2 regions of the Burkholderia pyrrocinia genome follow, and region 2 is predicted to be linked to the other one. Evidence: riboswitches for the same ligand, from Rfam matches in the RefSeq annotation. Region 2 holds a riboswitch; the other holds the start of a gene.
What was found. A riboswitch is a leader RNA that binds a small molecule or an ion and turns the genes downstream of it on or off. The one in region 2 is predicted to bind cobalamin.
Positions count from the first base shown of each region.

Region 1: linked by a shared signal. The riboswitch ahead of JYG32_RS00150 (TonB-dependent receptor domain-containing protein) and the one ahead of JYG32_RS05525 (HoxN/HupN/NixA family nickel/cobalt transporter) in region 2 are both predicted to bind cobalamin.

Region 1 is NZ_CP070977.1:17,932-28,089, reverse strand. Features, by position in the region: gene JYG32_RS00155 (FecCD family ABC transporter permease) at 1-665, opposite strand, end outside; gene JYG32_RS00150 (TonB-dependent receptor domain-containing protein) at 684-2,576, opposite strand; cobalamin riboswitch at 2,641-2,894, opposite strand; gene JYG32_RS00145 (ATPase) at 3,049-3,399, shown strand; gene JYG32_RS00140 (cell division protein ZapA) at 3,396-3,710, shown strand; RNA gene ssrS (6S RNA) at 3,792-3,973, shown strand; gene JYG32_RS00130 (EVE domain-containing protein) at 4,045-4,506, shown strand; gene JYG32_RS00125 (SIMPL domain-containing protein) at 4,685-5,425, shown strand; gene lgt (prolipoprotein diacylglyceryl transferase) at 5,538-6,434, opposite strand; gene JYG32_RS00115 (LysR substrate-binding domain-containing protein) at 6,524-7,438, opposite strand; gene ilvD (dihydroxy-acid dehydratase) at 7,574-9,247, shown strand; gene JYG32_RS00105 (c-type cytochrome) at 9,375-9,701, shown strand; gene JYG32_RS00100 (DUF2486 family protein) at 9,831-10,158, opposite strand, start outside.
Region 2 is NZ_CP070977.1:1,157,675-1,167,832, reverse strand. Features, by position in the region: gene JYG32_RS05530 (TonB-dependent receptor) at 1-2,024, opposite strand, end outside; cobalamin riboswitch at 2,209-2,474, shown strand; gene JYG32_RS05525 (HoxN/HupN/NixA family nickel/cobalt transporter) at 2,663-3,721, shown strand; gene cobW (cobalamin biosynthesis protein CobW) at 3,747-4,826, shown strand; gene cobN (cobaltochelatase subunit CobN) at 4,833-8,642, shown strand; gene JYG32_RS05510 (ATP-binding protein) at 8,639-9,715, shown strand; gene JYG32_RS05505 (vWA domain-containing protein) at 9,784-10,158, shown strand, end outside.

The DNA.
Region 1 (10,158 bases), 1.1 Mb from region 2:
TGCGGCGCGGCCGGCAGCGCGACGCATGCGGCCAGCAGCAGCGCGCCCCACGCGAACCACGGCGCGGTCACGCCGTTCAGGTCGCCCGTCAGCCAGAAGATGATCCCGCGCAACCGCGCATCGGGCGCGAGCGACAGCAGCAGCGTGACGAGCGCGCCCCACCCTGCCGCGATCACGACACCCGTGAGCAGCAGCCGCGGCGACGCGTCGCGCGAATCGCCGCGCCACAGCTCGCGGCGTGCAAGACCGAGCACGAGCGCGACCGATACGAGCGAGCCGGCAAACGCCGACGCGTCGACGAGCCACCACGCACCGCCCGCGATCATCGCGACGAGCGCGAATCCGGCCGCGCCGCCGGACACGCCGAGCACGTACGGTTCCGCGAGCGGGTTGCGCAGCAGCACCTGCAGCAGCGCGCCCGCAAGCGCGAGCAGCGCACCGCACGCGAAGCCCGCGAGCGCGCGCGGCAGCCGCAGCGTGCGGACGATGTCGGCGAACAACGCGTCGCCGCCATGCGGCACGAGCGACGCGAGCGCCTGCCACGGCGACATCGGCACGCTGCCGATCGACAGCGACGCGACGAACAGCAACGCGACCGCGGTGGCCAGCGCGGCCCAGATCGCGGCGGCGCGCGCGGCGCTCATACCGCGCACGGCCCCGCGCATGACGCGCGGCGCATCCGCTTACTGCTGCCAGCCGAGCGTGACATAGGCGCCGCGCTTCGGTGTGTTGTACGCATAGGCAAGCTCGTAGTCCTTGTCGAGCAGGTTGTCGATGCGCGCGCTGACGTACCACGACTTCGTGATGTCGTAGCGCGCGGACAGGTTGACGATCCCGTAGCCGCCGAGCCGCCCGCCGCCCGAATCGTTGCGCGCGCCGCTCACGAGCCATTCGCCGCCGACGCGCCACGCGCCGAACGCGCGGTTCACGGCCATCGACGCGAAACGCCGTGCACGCCGGTCGAGATCCTGATTCTGCGTTTCGTTGACCGGGTTCTGCAACGTGGCGGCAACCCGTACGTCGGTCGCGCCGACATGCCCCTGCCAGGACCCTTCGAGCCCCTGCACCTTCGCGCTGCCGACGTTCTGCGCAATATAGTAGAAGCCGCTCCCGTCGGGTCGATAGTTGATCAGGTTCGCGTAGCGCGTCTGGAACGCGGTGAGCCGCATCACGCCCACCGCATCGGACGCGTACTGCAGCGCGGCTTCGATCGAATGGCTGCGCTCCGGCTGGATCGACGGGTTGCCGGCCATCGGATAATAGAGGTCGTTGAAGCTCGGTGCACGGAACGCGTCCGAATAGCTCGCGGTCACCTTCCAGCGATCGGTCAGTTCGAGGCCGTAGCCGAGATAGTAGGAATTGGCGCCGCCGAAGTCCGAGTACTGGTCGCGGCGCAGGTTCGCCTGGAACTGCTGGCGGCCAAAGCGCCCCGAATAGCCGATCCAGCCGGAATTCACGTGACGCTGCGGCGCGGAATACGCGTTCGACATGAACTGCTGGTCGAGCCGCTCGTAGCCAGCCTGTATCAGGTGTTCAGGCGCGATACGGAAATCGTTTTGCCACGTGTACTGGCGGTTGTCGGTATTGAAGTGATCCGTGTAGACGCCGTTCAGCGCCGACTGGCTGCGGTCGTTGCCGGTCGAAACGCTCAGGTGAGCGGTCCACCAGTCGGTCAGCTTGCCGTTCGCGAACGCACGCACCTGCTGCACGCGCGAATAGAGGTTGTTCAGGTCGGTCGGCACGCCCCACGCGTTGTCGTAGCTGTTGTTGCCGTTCGACTGGAAGTAGCTGATGCCCGCATCCCAGCGGTCGTTGAAGCGGTGGCGCAGCGCCGCGGTGATGCTCTCGTTCAGGTAACCGTTCGCATTCGGGTTCGCGTTCGGCTTCCTCGCCGGGTCGAGCGCGGAAAAACCGTCGTCCTTGTCGCGCGCGATCGACACGCTCAACGTCGTCTTCCCGTCGCTGTCGAGCCGACCCGATACGCCAGCCTGCTGCGTCTGCGTACCGTAGCTGCCGACGCCGACCGCGAAGTTGAAGCGTGGCGGATGATTGCCACCGTCCTTCGTGAACACCTGCACGACGCCGCCGATCGCGCCCGAGCCGTACAGCGACGACACGTTGCCGTTGACGATCTCGACGCGCTCGATCTGGTCGAGCGGCAACTGGCTCAGTTGCGCGGCACCGAGACTCGCGGAATCGACCCGCACGCCGTCGATCAGCACGAGCGACTGCGTCGACTCCGCACCGCGCAGGAACATCGTCGCGCTCGCGCCGGGGCCGCCGTTGCGCACGATCTGCGCGCCGGGCGCGAGCGCGAGCAGCGTCGGCAGGTCGGCGCCCGCATGCGCGGCGATATCCTGCGCGTCGAATACGGTGGTTTGCGGAATCGTGTCGGCCAGCGCCTGCGGCGCGCGCTGCGCGGTGACGACGACCGGTTCGAGCATCGTCGCAGCCGCAGGTTGGGCCGCGGGCACGGCGGACGCCGCGGAATCGGCATTCGCCGCGGTCTGCGCGGCGGCGGCAAGCGGCAATCCGCAAAGCGCGCCGAGCGCCGTGCGGACGATTGGGGTCAGCATGAAGATAAATCCCGTGAAGCACTGCGCGGCCCGCCTCCCCGCAGGCCACGCGTCACGAAGCCCGTGCGGGCTCCCCGTCTCGGCCGGTATCCGGGCTGGCGGCGTACCGGCTCGCCTTCCCGCGCGATGACGCGCAGTGGCCCGCGCCCGCGTGCGAAACCTGCACGCGGAACGCGCCCGAGCCGGCCTGCGTCACTGGACGCGGCCGCTTACCGTTGCGGGGGCAGCGCAGGTTGGCGGTCTCCTGGCGGAGCCCGCGCCCTGCTTCCCGTTTAACCGCGCGTTCCACGCGCGAGCACCGAGGCGGCGCCAGTTTAGGAGCCGGTCGCGCAAGCGTCAAGGAAGCGTCCGGACACGCACGGGACGCGCCCATTCGCAGCAAGAAGCGAGGGTGTTACGACTGGAAACGTTACAGATGTCGGATTGCGCGTTATTCCGCGCTAAAATGCTGGGTCTTTAGAGGACGCAGCAAATGCTCAACGAACTCGAAACCTTATCTCAAAATATTGGCCGTCTGATTTCGCTGAACAAGCGCTATCACGCGGAACGGCTCGCGCTCGAAGAGCAGGTCGCGCAATTGCGCGCGGAAGCGGACACGGTCCGCGCGGAACTCGCGCAACTGCGCGAAGAACGCAATGCGCTCGCGGCCGAGCGCGATACGCTGTCGGCAAAAATCGACGACGCTCAGGTGAAACTGAACGCGATTCTCGAAAAGCTGCCGCGCTCGAAAAGCGCGGAGCAAGCCGACAACCAGCTCGACCTGCTGGATGCGCAGGCGCGTACGGACAGCGATGACGCGGCCAGCCACGGAGAACATGCATGAGCACCAAGCAGATCGAAGTCTCGATTCTCGGTCAGGCCTATCGGCTCGCCTGTTCGGCCGAGACCGAAGCGGCGCTGCTCGAGGCAGTCGCGCGCGTCGACGCCGAAATGTCGAAAATCCGCTCGAACAGCTCGGTACGCGGCATCGATCGCATCGCGGTGATGGCGGCACTGTCGCTCGCATCGGAATTGCTGCGGCTGCAAACGAGCGTGCGGCACGGTGAAGCATTTCCGGCGGAGGAAATCCGTCGTACAATGCACCAGATGAACGAACAGCTCGGCGCGGTGCTCGCACAGCACGAGACGCAGTAACGTTTTAATCGATGCGTCGATTCCCCTTGATCTCTGCGATCAACGGTGGTCAAATTGGCGCATCGAATCACAGTTCAGTCAGCTTCCCTGCCTGGTTCGCCAAGGTCATATATTCCTTGAACCAATGCCATGTGCACGGTTGCGGAAATTTGTAGCACGGGCGCGCGCGTCACTCTGTCTGATGTACCCGAAGTGCTGCTAACTGCGACCAATTCTGAACCTCAGGTTCAGGATGCCGGCCTAGCGGCCAAGGCGGGGGCCTATCCAACGGCATCGGGCACGTCCCGGTGCCGTTTTCTTTTGTAGCAGCCTCTTTCTGCGTCGATCACGATCCATGCAATACTGGCTGATGAAGTCCGAACCGGACGAAGCAAGCATCGACGATCTCGCCAACGCACCGCAGCGCTCGCTGCCGTGGACCGGCGTGCGCAACTATCAGGCGCGCAATTTCATGCGCGACACGATGAAGATCGGCGACGGCGTGCTGTTCTATCACTCGAGCTGCCCCGAGCCGGGCATCGCAGGCCTCGCCGAAGTGTCGTCGACGCCCTACCCCGATCCCACGCAGTTCGATCCGAAAAGCCCCTATTACGACCCGAAGTCGACGCAGGAAGCGCCGCGCTGGCTGCTCGTCGACGTGCGCTACGTGAAAAAGTCGCCGCTCGTGCCGCTCGCCGCACTGCGCGAACACGACGAGCTCGCCGACATGCGCGTGCTCGCACGCGGCAACCGGCTGTCGATCACGCCCGTCACGCGTGCCGAATGGCGGTTCATCACCGAAAAGCTGATGAAGTAGGCGCGCGCCAAAGGTCAAATCTGGTCAGCACGCGCGGCCGCCGCGGAACTCGCGGGTCTCTCGCGCAGCCTAAGCAACCGCTGTCGGCCGATCGGGCCGGCTCTTTTTTTCGTTGCGCGGTACGCCCGCGTCGTGCACGCATGATCCGCGTGCGCGCCCTCGCACAAGGAGTCCAACAATGACCAAGAAATCCGCTCTCGCGCTGTCGCTCGCCCTCGCCGCCGCCGTTCCCGTCGCGCTGACGCTCGCGTCGCCCGCCGCGCACGCGCAAACCGCGAACCCGCACTTTCCGGAACCGGCAGGCGTGCTGTCGCTTTCGTCGCAGGCCAGCGCCGACGTGCCGCAGGACATCATCCACATCACGCTGTTCTACGAACAGCAGGCCAAGGATCCGGGCAGCCTGACGTCCGCGCTGAACCAGCGCGCCGATGCCGCGCTGTCGCAGGCGAAGGGCGTATCGGGCGTCACCGCGCACACGGGCGCATTCTCCGTGTATCCGAGTACCGATCGCGACGGGAAGATCTCCGCATGGCGTGGCCGTACCGAGGTCGCGCTCGAATCGCGCGATTTCGCCGCGGCGTCGAAGCTTGCAGGCCAGTTGTCGAACCTGATGCAGGTCGCGAACGTCGAGTTCTCGCTGTCGCCTGAAGCGCAGCGCACGGCCGAGCAGAAGCTCACGACCGAAGCGATCAAGTCGTTCCGCGCCCGCGCGGACGAAGCCGCGAAGGCGTTCGGCTACAGCAGCTACACGATCCGCGACGTGAATGTCGGCAGCGGTCGCAACGTGCAGCCGTACCCGCGCATGATGGCGATGGCCGCGGCGCCGATGGACAGCGCGAAGATGAGCGCACCGATCGCGGTCGAAGGCGGCAAGGCCACCGTGTCGGTCACCGTCAACGGCTCGGTGCAGATGAAGTAACGCGCAACGCGCGGCTGTCGGAAATGAAAAACGCCGGCCCGAAGGCCGGCGTTTTTCATTTTGCATGCGTGTTGTCGATGCACGCGCCGATTGCGCGCGCATCGGTATCGCATCACGCAGCCGCATTCGCATTCGCCGCGCGACGGCGATACGCCCAGACCATCAGCGCGATACCCCCGAGGATCATCGGCAGCGACAACCACTGTCCCATCGACAGGCCGAGCGCAAGCAGGCCGAGGAAGTCGTCGGGCTCGCGTGCGAACTCGACCGTGAAGCGCGCGAGGCCGTAGCCGATCAGGAACAGCGCGGACACGGCGCCCATCGGCCGCGATTTGCGCGAGAAGAAGAACAGCGCGAAGAACAGTGCGATGCCTTCGAGCGCGATTTCATAGAGCTGCGAAGGATGGCGCGGCAGCATCTGGTATTGCATGAACACATCGGCGAGATGCCACTTCTCGACGAGCGCCGGATGTTTCGGCAGCCATGCCGCATCGTCGCGCATCGCGCCCGGGAACAGCATCGCCCACGGCGCCGTCGGATCGGTCACGCGGCCCCACAGCTCGCCGTTGATGAAGTTGCCGAGCCGCCCGGCCGCGAGCCCCGTCGGCACCATCGGCGCGACGAAATCGGTGACCTGCAGCCAGTGGCGCTTGCGCTGCCACGCGAACAGCATCATCGCGAGCGTCACGCCGAGGAAGCCGCCGTGAAACGACATGCCGCCTTCCCACACCTTGAACACGTCGAGCGGATGCGAGAAGTAGAAATCGGCCTTGTAGAACAGCACATAGCCGAGCCGGCCGCCGAGCACGGTGCCGAGCACGCCGTAGAACATCATGTCGTCGATGTCCTTCGCGGTCCAGCCTTGCGCGGCGACGTGCGGCAGCTTCAGGCGGACCCGGCCGACGACGATCGCCGCGATGAAGCCGACGAGATACATGAGGCCGTACCAGCGCACGGCCAGCGGCCCGAGATGGATCGCAACGGGGTCGAAATTCGGGTGAATGATCATGGGTTAGCGAAGAAGTTTTCGAATGCGGTACGGCCGTCGCGAACGCGCAGCACCGCGCGTTGGACGGCACCGGTGCACCATCGTTCACGTCACGCGGCGAGGCCCTGCGCACGTACGACGTCGATGAAGCCGGCGAGCACGGGACTCACGTCGCCCGTGCGCCACACGAGGCCTGTCTCGACGACCGGCGCATGACCGGCGAGCGGCCGGTAGACCACGCCGGTGCGCCGCAGGTTACGCAGCGATTGCGGCACCAGTGCGACGCCCATGCCGGCCGACACGAGGCTGACGATCGTCTGCATCTGGATCGCCTCCTGGCCGATGCGCGGAGTTTCCCCCGCCGCGCCGTAGCAGCCCGTAATGATGTCATAAAAGCCGGGTGCCAAACGACGCGGAAAGATCACGAGCGGCAATGCGGCGATATCGGCGAGATGCACGGGTTCGTCTTCGGGCGCGTCGCACGCTGTGGCCGGCATCGCGACCACCAGCGGCTCGCGCACGACCGGCAGGTACGACAGTCCGGCCGCGTGACGCGGCGGCACCGGCGGAATGACGAGCCCTGCGTCGATGCGGCCGGCGACGAGTTCGTCGATCTGCACGTCGCTCGTCGCCTCCGCGAGCTGCAGGCGCACCTGCGGATAGCGCGCGCCGAACGCGCGCAGCAGCGAAGGCAGCAGCCCGTAATCGGCGGTCGACACGAACGCGAGCGACAGCGAGCCGGCCTCGCCGCGCGCGAGCCGCCGCGCGAGCGGCGGCAGCGCATCGGCCGACGCCAGCAGCCGGCGCACGTCGGGCAACAGCGCCGCACCCACCGCCGTCAGCGCCACCGAGCGCTTGGTACGCACGAACAGCGCGACGCCGAGCGCCTCCTCGAGCCCCCGGATCGCCTGCGACAGCGGCGGCTGCGTCATCGACAGGCGCTCGGCCGCGCGGCCGAAATGGCGCTCGTCGGCGACGGTCACGAAATAGCGCCACTGGCGCAGGTCGGGCGTCGGATCGGCCATGCGTTACTCATTCGGAAAACGACTTAATAAGCGACAAATAATATATTGGACATCCCAATCCGGAAACTCCATTCTTGTTTCATCCGAACCGGCACGCCGCTCACGGGCGTCGCCCAGACAACGATGGAGTCCCCCATGTCGTACAACCGTCGCTCGAAGCACATCACGCAAGGCGTGGCCCGTTCGCCGAACCGCTCGATGTATTACGCACTCGGCTACCAGAAGGACGATTTCGACAAGCCGATGGTCGGCATCGCGAACGGCCATTCGACGATCACGCCGTGCAATTCCGGCCTGCAGCGCCTGTCGGACGCGGCCGTCGCGGCCGTGAAGGCGTCCGATGCGAACCCGCAGATCTTCGGCACGCCGACGATTTCGGACGGCATGTCGATGGGCACCGAGGGCATGAAGTACTCGCTCGTGTCGCGCGAGGTGATCGCCGACTGCATCGAGACCTGCGTGCAGGGGCAGTGGATGGACGGCGTGGTCGTCGTCGGCGGCTGCGACAAGAACATGCCGGGCGGCATGATCGCGCTCGCGCGCCTGAACGTGCCGGGCATCTACGTGTACGGCGGCACGATCCGTCCCGGCCACTGGAAGGGCCGCGACCTGACGATCGTGTCGTCGTTCGAGGCCGTCGGCGAATTCACCGCGGGCCGGATGTCGCAGGAGGATTTCGAAGGCGTCGAGCAGAACGCGTGCCCGACGTCGGGTTCGTGCGGCGGCATGTACACCGCGAACACGATGAGTTCGTCGTTCGAGGCGCTCGGGATGTCGCTGCTGTACTCGTCGACGATGGCGAACCCCGACCAGGAGAAGGTCGATTCGGCCGCCGAATCGGCACGCGTGCTCGTCGAGGCCGTGAAGCGCGACCTGAAGCCGCGCGACATCATCACGAAGGCGTCGATCGAGAATGCGGTGTCGGTGATCATGGCGACGGGCGGCTCGACCAATGCGGTGCTGCACTATCTCGCGATCGCGCACGCGGCCGAGGTCGACTGGACGATCGACGACTTCGAGCGCATCCGCAAGCGCGTGCCCGTGATCTGCGACCTGAAGCCGTCGGGCCGGTATGTCGCGACCGACCTGCATCAGGCCGGCGGGATTCCGCAGGTGCTGAAGATCCTGCTCGATGCGGGGCTGCTGCACGGCGACTGCATGACGATCACCGGCCGCACGATCGCCGACGAACTGAAGGACGTGCCGAGCGTGCCGCGCGCGGACCAGGACGTGATCTTCCCGATCGACCGCGCGCTGTACAAGGAAGGCCACCTGGCGATCCTGAAGGGCAATCTCGCGGAAGACGGCGCGGTCGCGAAGATCACCGGCCTGAAGAACCCGGTGATCACGGGCCCCGCCCGCGTGTTCGACGACGAGCAGAGCGCGATGGATGCGATCCTCGGCGACCGGATCCGCGCAGGCGACATCCTCGTGCTGCGCTACCTCGGCCCCCAGGGCGGCCCCGGCATGCCGGAAATGCTCGCGCCGACGTCCGCGATCATCGGCAAGGGGCTCGGCGAATCGGTCGGCTTCATCACGGACGGCCGCTTCTCGGGCGGCACGTGGGGCATGGTGGTCGGCCACGTCGCGCCCGAGGCGTTCGTCGGCGGCACGATCGCGCTCGTGCAGGAAGGCGACTCGATCACGATCGACGCGCACCGGCTGCTGCTGGAGCTGAACGTCGACGATGCCGAGCTCGCGCGCCGGCGCGCCGCGTGGAAACAGCCGGCACCGCGCTACACGCGCGGCGTGCTCGCGAAATTCGCGGCCCTCGCCCGGCCGGCGAACAAGGGCGCCGTCACGGGTTGACGCGAGTTCGCCGCAACATGCGACCCCAATAGGAATGGCCGCCGGGGGAACGCGCAAAACGCGCTCTCCCTTTGCTTCTATAATGCGCGGACCATGAAGCCGGCCGTCCCCGCTGGCGGAGAACCGCATGAAACAGACGATATTGCGCGCCCTGCTCGTGACGCTGCTGACCGGCAGCGCAGCGGCGGCGCGCGCCGAACAGGCCGACGGCCTCGCGCTGGCGCAGCGCAAGAACTGCATGGCCTGCCACGCTGTCGGGAAGCCGCTGATGGGCCCGTCGTTCCGCGACATCGCCGGCAAATATGCGGCGCGCGGCGACGCCGTCGATTACCTTGCCCAATCGATCGTGAAAGGCAGCGTCGGCGTATGGGGCAGCGTGCCGATGCCCGCCAACACGCAACTGACGAGCGGCGAAGCCCACGCGCTCGCGCAATGGGTGCTGTCGCTGCGTTGAACCGGATGCCCCGGACGGGGCAAACCGTTGTGCCGGGCGCCGCCGACAGGCGGGCTTGCCCCTCGCCGGCAGCTTTGCCTGCGCTTACTGGAACCGCACCCTCTTTTCTATCGCCCGAACGGCGGGCGTTCAGCCCGAATGCCCGGCGCGTCGGCGCGCGATCTCTTCGTCGACCGCGTCGCGGACCCAGTCCATGATCTCGGTTTCCAGCGTCAGCGCCACCTCGCGCGTGACCTGGCCGACCAGCCAGGCCGAATGCTCATGCAGCGCGTCGCGGCAGCGGGCCTCGATGGCCTCGCGCCCTGCTCCGGTCAGATAGTTCGTCAGGCGATTGCGCAGGCGCTCGGCGATGTGCTGCGCATCCTCCGGTGTCAACCCGGCCGCTGCCTGCCCATCCGGCTGCGGCGCCGCGGCCGGTACGACCGCCTCCGGCATGGCCGTTTCAGACGCGTGCCCG
Region 2 (10,158 bases):
TCGCGCATGCGGTAGCCAAGCTTGCCGTCCCAGCGTACATGGGCGGGCAGCGTGAGCAGGTTGTCGCGATCGGCGTAGCGCGCGCCTTCGTAGATCACGCCGGCTTCCGCGAAGAAGCCGGAGAGCGGCGCATAGCCGACGAACAGGCTGCCGTTGGACGACGACACGCCGGCCGATCGCTTGCCGACGGATTTCGCTTCGGCCTCGACGATCCGCGCGTTCTGCCAGCCGATCCCGCCGCGCGCGAACCAGTCGCCGGCCAGCCTGCCGGCAATGCCGAGTTCGACGCCGCGATTGCGCTCGAGGCCGGTCAGCTCGAAATAGCCGGGCCTGACCGGATCGGCGGTCTTGCGGTTGTACAGATCGATCTGGAATGCCGAGAGCGTGGTGCTGAGTTTGCCGTCCAGCCAGTCGCTCTTGATGCCCACTTCGACCTGCCGGCTGTATTGCGGGCCGAGATCGTTCGCATTGCCGCGCGCGCCCGGCGTGATGCCGATCAGGTCGCCGCCGACCGGCGCGAAATTCTTGCTCCAGGATGCGTAGACGCTGTGCGCGTCGAGCGGCGACCATACGATGCCGAGCCGCGGGCTCCACGCGGTCGACGCGCGTCGCGCCTGCAATCCGTTCAACTGGCTCGTCGAATCGGCGACGAAGCGATCCCAGCGCAGGCCGGTCAGCAGTTTCCATGCGCGCCCGATGTCGATCCGGTCCTGCGCGTAGAGCGCGTAGTCGGTCGCGAGATGGCGGTTCATCATGTACGGGACCGGCGCGGACCCGCGACGGTCGACGTTGTCGGGGGCGGTGATCGAGACCGGCGACGCGGTGGCGCTCCACAACCGCGGCGCTCGCCGCTGCCAGCCGTATTCGACACCGAGCAGCAGGTGATGGGCGACCGGCCCGGTCGTCACGCTGCCGCTCAGTTCAAGATCGGTCTGCACGTTCAGGTGCCGAAGGTCCTGCAGATAGCGGGCCCGCTGCACGCGCGCGTAGTCGCGCGGTTTCGTCACGTAACCCTGCGTGACGTAGGTGTTGTCGAACGTGCTGTGCAGGTCGAGCACGCTCAGCAGGTGGCGCACCTGCCAGTCGCCGCCCAGCTGCCGCGTGAACACCGACCGCCAGTTCATGCTCGCGTCGCGGATCGTGTCGCGGTCGGCCACGCCGAAAAAGGTGCGGCGCGACGCCGGCGGCAGCGTGAACGCGACCGGTTTGCCGGCCGGATCGACCGCGGCGACCGCCGCGGGCATCCCGCGATCGGGTACGCGCTCGTAAGCGTCGTATTCGAACTGCATCAGCCAGCTGCTGCGCTCGCCCTGCCATTTGAGCGACGGCGCCACATACTGGCGCGTGCCGTCGACCGCGTCGCGGAAGCTGCGTTGATACTCGCGCCCGGCGTTCACGCGCATGCTCCAGCGCGGCGAAAGTGCGCGATTGAGGTCGGCCGACACGCCGAGCCGGCCGTAGCTGCCCGTCGTCGCGGACACACTGCCGAAATTCTCGGGCTGCGGCTGCTTGGTGATGCGATTGATCACGCCGCCGCCGCTGCCGCGGCCATACAGCGCCGCAGCCGGCCCCTTCAGCACCTCGACGCGTTCGATGTTGCCGAGACCGCGCACGTACTGCGCGTCGTCGCGCATGCCGTCGAGCAGCAGGTCGCCCGCGCTGGAGAAGCCGCGCAGCCGGAACGCGTCGAACCGCGTGTCCGACGTGTTCGATATGCCGGGCACGCCCGCGAGCGCGTCGGCGAGCGTGCGGCCGCCGTAGGACAGCGTCTCGTCGACCGACACGGTGTCGATGGTCTGCGGCACGTCGCGCGGGTCGCTCGCGGCGCGCGTCGCGGTGCTCACCTGCTCGGGACGCGGATCGTGCGGATGGCGGCGCGCGCGCACCTCCAGCACCGGCAGCTCGGCTTCGGCGCCGACTTCGGCTTCGGCGGCCCCGGACACGCAGGGACAAGTCGACAGCATTGCGCACAGCGCGATGGGCAGCGCGTCGCGCCGCCGCCCGTAATTGAGACGTTTCGGCATTTGAATATCAGGATTACTGAATGAACGGGTTTTTCTGCTTCGGCTTGCGATCAGGAAAAGTTTATCCCGTGCAAGCGAAAACGACAATCGTTCTCGTCTGAAGTTGACGGCAGGATGCACACACGCACCGAACCCGTCCGACGCGCCCGTCGGCGGCCGCCTTGACGCTCCCGCCCCCGGCGCCTACACTCGCACGCGTTTTGGTGCTCGCGCGCGCCCTCCGGCGCGCGCAGTTAAACGGGAAACAGGGAGCCTGCCTGCATCGCAGTCGAGCCAACCTGTGCTGCCCCCGCAACGGTAAGCGAACGCATCGTGCCCGCCGCGATGCAGCGCCGCTTCGCCGCATGCCGCGCGCGCATGCGGACGACCGCCACTGGATGCCCTGTGCACCCGGGAAGGCGAAGCGGCGTGTTCGCCAGCCCGGATACCGGCCTAAACATTGGGGTTCAGCGCCGCGGGGAGGCGGCGCATCGTCCACGGCCGCAGCGTGCCCGACACCCGAGCGTTTCCCGATTCCCGTCGTCCGGCCGCCTGCGCGAGCGCGCATGATCCGGCCCGATGGCAGGCCGGACCGCGCGGGGCCGGGCAGCGACGGCCGTGTTGGCATTCTTCATGTCGACCGTTCGCAAAGGAGCGTCATGCTCGATTCGCTGTTTCGCCTGTTCAACGACAGTTCCTCCGGGCTGCGCGGCAAGATCGTCGCGATCTATGCGCTGCTGATCGCCTTCAACGCAGGCGCGTGGATCTGGGCGTTCGCCGCCTTCCACGACCAGCCCGTGCTGCTCGGCACCGCGCTGCTCGCGTACGTGTTCGGGCTGCGCCATGCGGTCGACGCCGACCACATCGCGGCCATCGACAACGTCACGCGCAAGCTGATGCAGGAGGGCCGCAGCCCGCTCGGCGCGGGCCTGTTCTTCTCGCTCGGCCACTCGACGGTGGTGATGGTGATGTCGGTCGTGGTCACGCTCACGGCCGCGTCGCTCGCGCGCTTCGAGAGCATGAAAGCGTGGGGGGGCGTGATCAGCACGAGCGTGTCGGCGTTCTTCCTGCTGGTGCTCGCGATCGCGAACCTGCTGATCCTGATTTCCGTCTACCGGACGTTTCGCGCCGCGCGGCGCGGCGAGCCGATCGTCGACGCCGATCTCGACCTGCTGCTGAACCAGCGCGGCGTGCTCGCGCGCCTGTTCCGCCCGCTGTTCCGGCTCGTGTCGCGTAGCTGGCACCTGTATCCGGTCGGGTTCCTGTTCGGCTTCGGCTTCGATACGGCGACCGAGATCGCGCTGTTCGGCATCTCGGCGGCGCAGGTGCAGGGCGGTCTGTCGTTCTGGTCCGTGATGGCGCTGCCGGTGCTGTTCACCGCCGGCATGACGCTGGTCGACACGACCGACGGCATCCTGATGATGGGCGCGTATCGCTGGGCGTACGTGCGGCCGATCCGCAAGATCTACTACAACATGACGATCACCTTCGTGTCGGTGCTGGTCGCCGCGCTGATCGGCGGCATCGAGGTGCTCGCGCTGCTCGCGGACAAGCTGTCGCTGCAGGGCCCGGTGTGGGACTTCGCGTCGATGGTGGCGTCGCATTTCGGCATGCTCGGCTACGTCGTGATCGGCCTGTTCCTCGCATGCTGGCTCGTGTCGGCCCTGATCTACCGGTTAAAGCGCTACGACGAGATCGACGTGACGATCTCGGCCTGACTCCCCTTACGACACTGGATATTCCATGACCCTACGCAAGCTGCCCGTCACGATCGTCACGGGCTTTCTCGGCAGCGGCAAGACGACGCTGATGCGCCACATCCTGCAGCACGCCGAAGGCCGCCGCATCGCGGTGATCGTCAACGAATTCGGCGAGCTCGGCATCGACGGCGAAATCCTCAAGGGCTGCGGCATCGGCTGCGACGACGCGCAGGACGAAGCGTCGGGCCAGCTTTACGAGCTCGCGAACGGCTGCCTGTGCTGCACGGTGCAGGAAGAGTTCTACCCGGTGATGGAGGCGCTCGTCGAGCGCCGCGCGGACATCGACCACGTGCTGATCGAGACTTCCGGGCTCGCGCTGCCGAAGCCGCTCGTGCAGGCGTTCAACTGGCCGACGATCCGCAACAGCTTCACGGTCGACGCGGTCGTGACCGTCGTCGACGGGCCGGCGGCCGCGAGCGGCCAGTTCGCGGAAAACCCGCAGGCCGTCGACGCGCAACGCCGCGCCGATCCGAACCTCGATCATGAATCGCCGCTGCACGAACTGTTCGCCGACCAACTGTCGTCCGCCGATCTCGTGATCGTGAACAAGGCCGATCTCGTCGGCGACGCGCAGTTCGCGCAGATCGAAACCGCGATCCGCGACGAGATCCCGCCGCAGGTGAAGATCGTGCGCGCGACGCGCGGCGAGCTCGACCTCGCGATGCTGCTCGGGCTCGAATCGGCGTCGGAGGAAACGATCCACCTGCGTCACGACCATCACGGCTCGGCCGACGACGGCGATCACGATCATCATCACGACGATTTCGACTCGGTGGTCGTGTCGGGCGACGCGCTCACGCGCGAAGCGACGATCGCCGCGCTGCAGCGTGTCGTCGAGACGCACACGATCTACCGCGCGAAAGGCTTCGCCGCGCTGCCCGGCGCGCCGATGCGGCTCGTGATCCAGGGCGTCGGCCGCCGCTTCGACAGCTATTTCGACCGCCGCTGGCAGGACGGCGAAACGCGCGCGAGCCGCTTCGTGCTGATCGGCGAGGATCTCGACGCGGCCGCGCTGCAGCGCGCGTTCGACGCCGCGTGCGCGGCCGAACCGCAACAGGCGTAACGCGCGATGCATCTGCTGCGCACCACGCCGGGCGGCTTCGTCGACGATACGCAGGGCGTCGTCCGGATCGACCAGCAGCCGGCCGACATCGTGATCCTGAGTTCGGCCGACACGACGCTGTCGCTGCTCGCGAGCGTCGTGCCGCAACTGCCGGCCGGCTTCCCGAGCGTGCGGCTCGCGAACGTCACGTTCCTGCGGCAGCCGGCGTCCGTCGATTTCTATGTCGACGACGTGCTGCGCCACGCGAAGACGGTCGTGATCGATCATCTCGGCGGCGAAGCGTACTGGCCGTACGGGATCGAGCAGGCCGAGTCGCTCGCGTCGAAGCGCGCTCAGCAGCTCGCGATGTTCTCGGGCGACCTGCAGGAAGACCCGAACCTCGTCGCGAAAAGCACGGTCGCGCCCGACCTGTGCCGGCTGTGGTGGCGTTACCTGCGCGAAGGCGGCGTGCACAACGCCGACGCGCTGCTGCGCAGCATCGCATTCCATACGCTCGGCTTCGGCGACGAACCCGAGCTGCCGCGTCCGCTGCCGGCCGCCGCGCTGTATCACCCGGCGCGCGACCGCGCGAGCGTCGACGACTGGCGGCCGCGCTGCACGCCCGGCGCGCCGGTCGTCGCGATCCTGTTCTATCGTGCGCACTGGCAGGCCGCGAACACGGCCGTGTTCGATGCGCTGGCCGACGCACTCGTTCGGGAGGGGCTGAATCCGCTGCCGATCGCGGTGACGTCGCTGAAGGACGCGGTGAGTCGCGAGGTCATCACGCAACTCTGCGATACGCACGGCGTCGCGCTCGTGCTGAACACGACCGCGTTCGCGGCCGGCGCGATCGATGCGGCCGAGCCGGAGGTGCTCGCCGGCGACGCGCCGGTGCTGCAGGTGATCCTGTCCGGCGGCAATCGCGACGCATGGGTCACCGATAACCAGGGCCTGCACGCACGCGACATCGCGATGCATATCGCGCTGCCCGAGGTCGACGGGCGCATCGTCACGCGCGCGGTGAGCTTCAAGGGGCTCGCGTATCGCTGTCCGCACACCGAGGTCGACGTCGTGCGCTATCAGCCGGACGCCGAGCGGATCGCGTTCGTCGCGGCGCTCGCGCGCGGCTGGTGCCGGCTGCGCACGCTCGACAACGCGAGCAAGCGCATCGCGCTGATTCTCGCGAACTATCCGCAAAGCGAAGGGCGGATCGGCAACGGCGTCGGGCTCGACACGCCGGCGTCCGCGCTGCGCGTGCTCGCGGCGCTGCGCGACGCGGGCTACGCGCTGGCCGACCTGCCGCCCGATGGCGACGCGCTGATCGCACGGCTCACCGAAGGCGTGACCAACGACGTGGCCGTGCATGCGCTGCGCCCGGCGTTCCAGAGTTTCGCGCTGGCCGACTACGCCGCGCATTTCGCGCGGCTGCCGGCGGCCGTGCGCGACGCGCTGAACGAGCGCTGGGGCCCGCCCGAGGCCGACCCGACGCTGCGCCACGGGCGTTTCACGATCGCGGGCTGGCGCGCGGGCAACGTGTTCGTCGGCATCCAGCCGTCGCGCTCGCGCGGCGAGAACGACTACGCGAGCTACCACGACGCGGATCTCGTGCCGCCGCATGCGTACCTCGCGTTCTATTTCTGGCTGCGCGATGCGTATCGCATCGACGCGGTCATCCACCTCGGCAAGCACGGCAACCTCGAATGGCTGCCGGGCAAGAGCGTCGCGCTGTCCGACGCGTGCTGGCCCGACCTGACGCTCGGGCCGCTGCCGCACCTGTATCCGTTCATCGTCAACGATCCGGGCGAGGGCAGCCAGGCGAAGCGCCGCGCGCAGGCGGTGATCGTCGATCACCTGATGCCGCCGCTCACGCGCGCGGAAAACTACGGGCCGCTGCAGGATCTCGAGCGGCAGGTCGACGAATACTACGAAGCGCTGATGGTCGACGCGCGGCGCGCGAAGCTGCTGCGCAAGACGATCCTCGCGACGATCGCCGAACATCGGCTGCACGACGAACTGAGCGTATCGCCGCCGCGCGACGCGGGCGACGAGGATGCGCTGCTGACGCGAGTCGACGCGTGGCTGTGCGAATTGAAGGAAGCGCAGATTCGCGACGGGCTGCACGTGTTCGGCGTGTCGCCGGCCGATCGCCAGCGACGCGACACGCTGCTTGCGCTCGCGCGCTTTCCGGTCGGCGACGGCAAGGGCGCGCGCGCGGGGCTGATCGGCGCGCTCGCGCGCGACCTGATGCTCGGCGACGATTTCGATCCGCTGTCGGCCGACTGGGCCGCGCCGTGGGCCGGCCCGCGCCCGGCGATCCTGCAGGCGCTCGATGGATCGCCGTGGCGTCATGCGGGCGATACGCGCGAGCGGCTCGAACGGCTCGCGCAGCAATGGCTGGACGGGCTGTGCGCGGCCACCGGGGGCAACCCCGGCACCGACGCGACGCCGCCCGGCGAATGGCCGCATACGCTCGCGGTGATCGAACGCGTTCGCGCGACGCTGATGCCTGCGCTCGACGCATGCGGCGGCGAGGAAATGCGCCAGTTGCTGCGCGGGCTCGACGGCCGCTTCGTGCCGCCGGGGCCGAGCGGTTCGCCGTCGCGCGGCCGTCCCGACGTGCTGCCGACCGGCCGAAATTTCTACTCGGTCGACACGCGCGCAGTGCCGACGCAGGCAGCGTGGTCGCTCGGCCTGAAATCCGCGCAACAGCTGATCGAGCGTCATCTGCAGGATCACGGCGACTATCCGCGCGCGATCGGCCTGTCGGTGTGGGGTACGGCGACGATGCGCACGGGCGGCGACGACATCGCGCAGGCGTTCGCGCTGCTCGGCGTGCGGCCGAAATGGGCGCACGGCAGCCATCGCGTGACCGACTTCGAGATCCTGCCGATCGAGATCTTCGACCGGCCGCGCATCGACGTGACACTGCGCGTATCGGGCTTCTTCCGCGACGCGTTTCCGAACCTGATGCACCTGTTCGACGCGGCCGTGCAGGCCGTCGCCGCGCTCGACGAGCCGGAGGAAATGAACCCGATCCGCGCACGCATCGAGCGCGAACGCGCGAAATGGATCACGCAGGGCGTGCCGCCCGACGAAGCGCGGCGCCGCGCCGGCTGGCGCGTGTTCGGCGCGCGGCCGGGCAGCTACGGCGCGGGCCTGCAGGACCTGATCGACCAGCGCCGCTGGCAGACCGACGCCGATCTCGCGGATGCGTACCGCCAGTGGGGCGGCCATGCGTACGCGCAGAACAGCGCGGGCGACGCCGCGCCCGACGTGTTCGGCGAGCGGCTGGCGACGATCGACGTCGTCGTGCAGAACCAGGACAGCCGCGAGCACGACATCCTCGATTCGAACGACTACTACCAGTTCCAGGGCGGGATGACGGCGGCCGTGCGGCACCTGTCCGGGCAGCAGCCGAGCATCTACCACGGCGACCATGCGAACCCGGTCGCGCCGAAGATGCGCACGCTGCGCGAGGAGATCGCGCGCGTGATCCGCTCGCGCGTCGTCAACCCGAAATGGCTCGACGGCGTGAAGCGCCATGGTTACAAGGGCGCGGCCGAGCTGGCCGCGACCGTCGACTACCTGTACGGCTATGACGCGACCGCGCGCGTGCTGTCCGATCACCAGTACGCGCTCGTCGCCGACGCATACCTGTTCGACGACGACACGCGCGCGTTCCTCGAACGGCACAACCCGAAGGCGCTGCACGGCATCTGCGAACGCTTCGTCGAGGCGATGCAGCGCGGCTTGTGGCAGCAGCCGGGCGACTATCGCGAACGGATCGAAGCGGTCTGGCTCGCGAGTGAACAACTCCAGGAAGGGGGACGGCGATGACCGATCCGACAACGCACCGCGCCCGCGCGGTCTTTCCGTTTGCGGCGCTCGTCGCGCAGGATGCCTTGCAGCAGGCGCTGCTGCTCGCCGCGATCGATCCGTCGCTCGGCGGCGTGCTGGTGAGCGGCCCGCGCGGCACCGCGAAATCGACCGCCGCGCGCGGCCTCGCGGAGCTGCTGCCCGAAGGGCAGTTCGTCACGTTGCCGCTGTCGGCGAGCGACGAACAGGTGACGGGCTCGCTCGATCTCGCGCATGCGCTCGCGGAGAACGGCGTGCGCTTCCGGCCGGGCCTGCTGGCTCGCGCGCATCTCGGCGTGCTGTATGTCGACGAAGTGAACCTGCTCGCCGACGGGCTCGTCGATACGCTGCTCGACGTCGCCGCGAGCGGCGTGAACATCGTCGAGCGCGATGGCGTATCGCACGCGCATGATGCGCGCTTCGTGCTGGTCGGCACGATGAATCCCGAGGAGGGCGAGCTGCGCCCGCAGTTGCTCGACCGCTTCGGGCTGATGGTCGAGCTCGAGAACTGCTTCGACGCCGCGCAGCGTGAGCGGATCGTGAAGGCCCGACTCGCATTCGATCTCGATCCGGACGCGTTCCGCGCACGGCATGCAGCCGCGCAGCGCGAACTCGGCGACCGGATTCATGCGGCGCGCGCACGGCTGCCGATGCTGGATTTCGACGATGCGGTCCATGCGCGCGTCAGCGCGCTGTGCATCGACGCGGCCGTCGACGGATTGCGCGCCGATCTCGTGATGCTGCGCGCCGCGCGCGCACTCGCCGCGCTGGAACAGGCCGATGCGGTGACGGTGTCGCATGTGGAGCGCGTGGCCGAAGCGGTGTTGCGGCACCGGCGCCATGCGGGTACGCCGCCACCTTCCGGCGCGTCGCAGCCGGGCGGCGAACGCGACGATCGCTCGCCGCCGGACGCGCGCCAGCAGCCCGACGACCGACCGGGCGCGACAAAAAACGATGCCGCGGCATCGCAGGGCGACTGGGGCTACCTGCCGCCCGAACCCGCCGGGCTGCGCGACGTGAAAAGCGTCGTGCCGCTGCCGCTAAAAAAACGCTGAGCCATCGAGCCGGCGCCGCCGCGAACACCATTCGCGGTCCTCGATGGCAGCAAGGCGCCGCCGCGCGCGTGCCGGGCACGGCGCGCGCCGGCACCGCCGTTGCGTGGCCGGCGACGCTCGCCGCGAAACGCAGCGGCCCGCTGCATCACGGCCATCTGCGCTTCCGGAAGCGGGCCGGCGCACCGCACGCGCTGCATTGCTTCGTGCTCGACTGTTCGGCGTCGATGCTATCGCACGAGCGGCTCGCGCTGGCCAAGGGGCTGATCGTCGCGTATTTCGATCGCGCCGCGCGCGACCGCGTCGAAACCGCGCTGATCTGCTTCGGCGGCAACGGCGCCGCGCGGCGCTTCGGCCCGGCCGTGCCGCGCTGGTGGAATGCGCGCTGGCTCGAACCGGTCGACGGCGGCGGCGGCACGCCGCTCGCGGACGGCATCGCGGCCGCC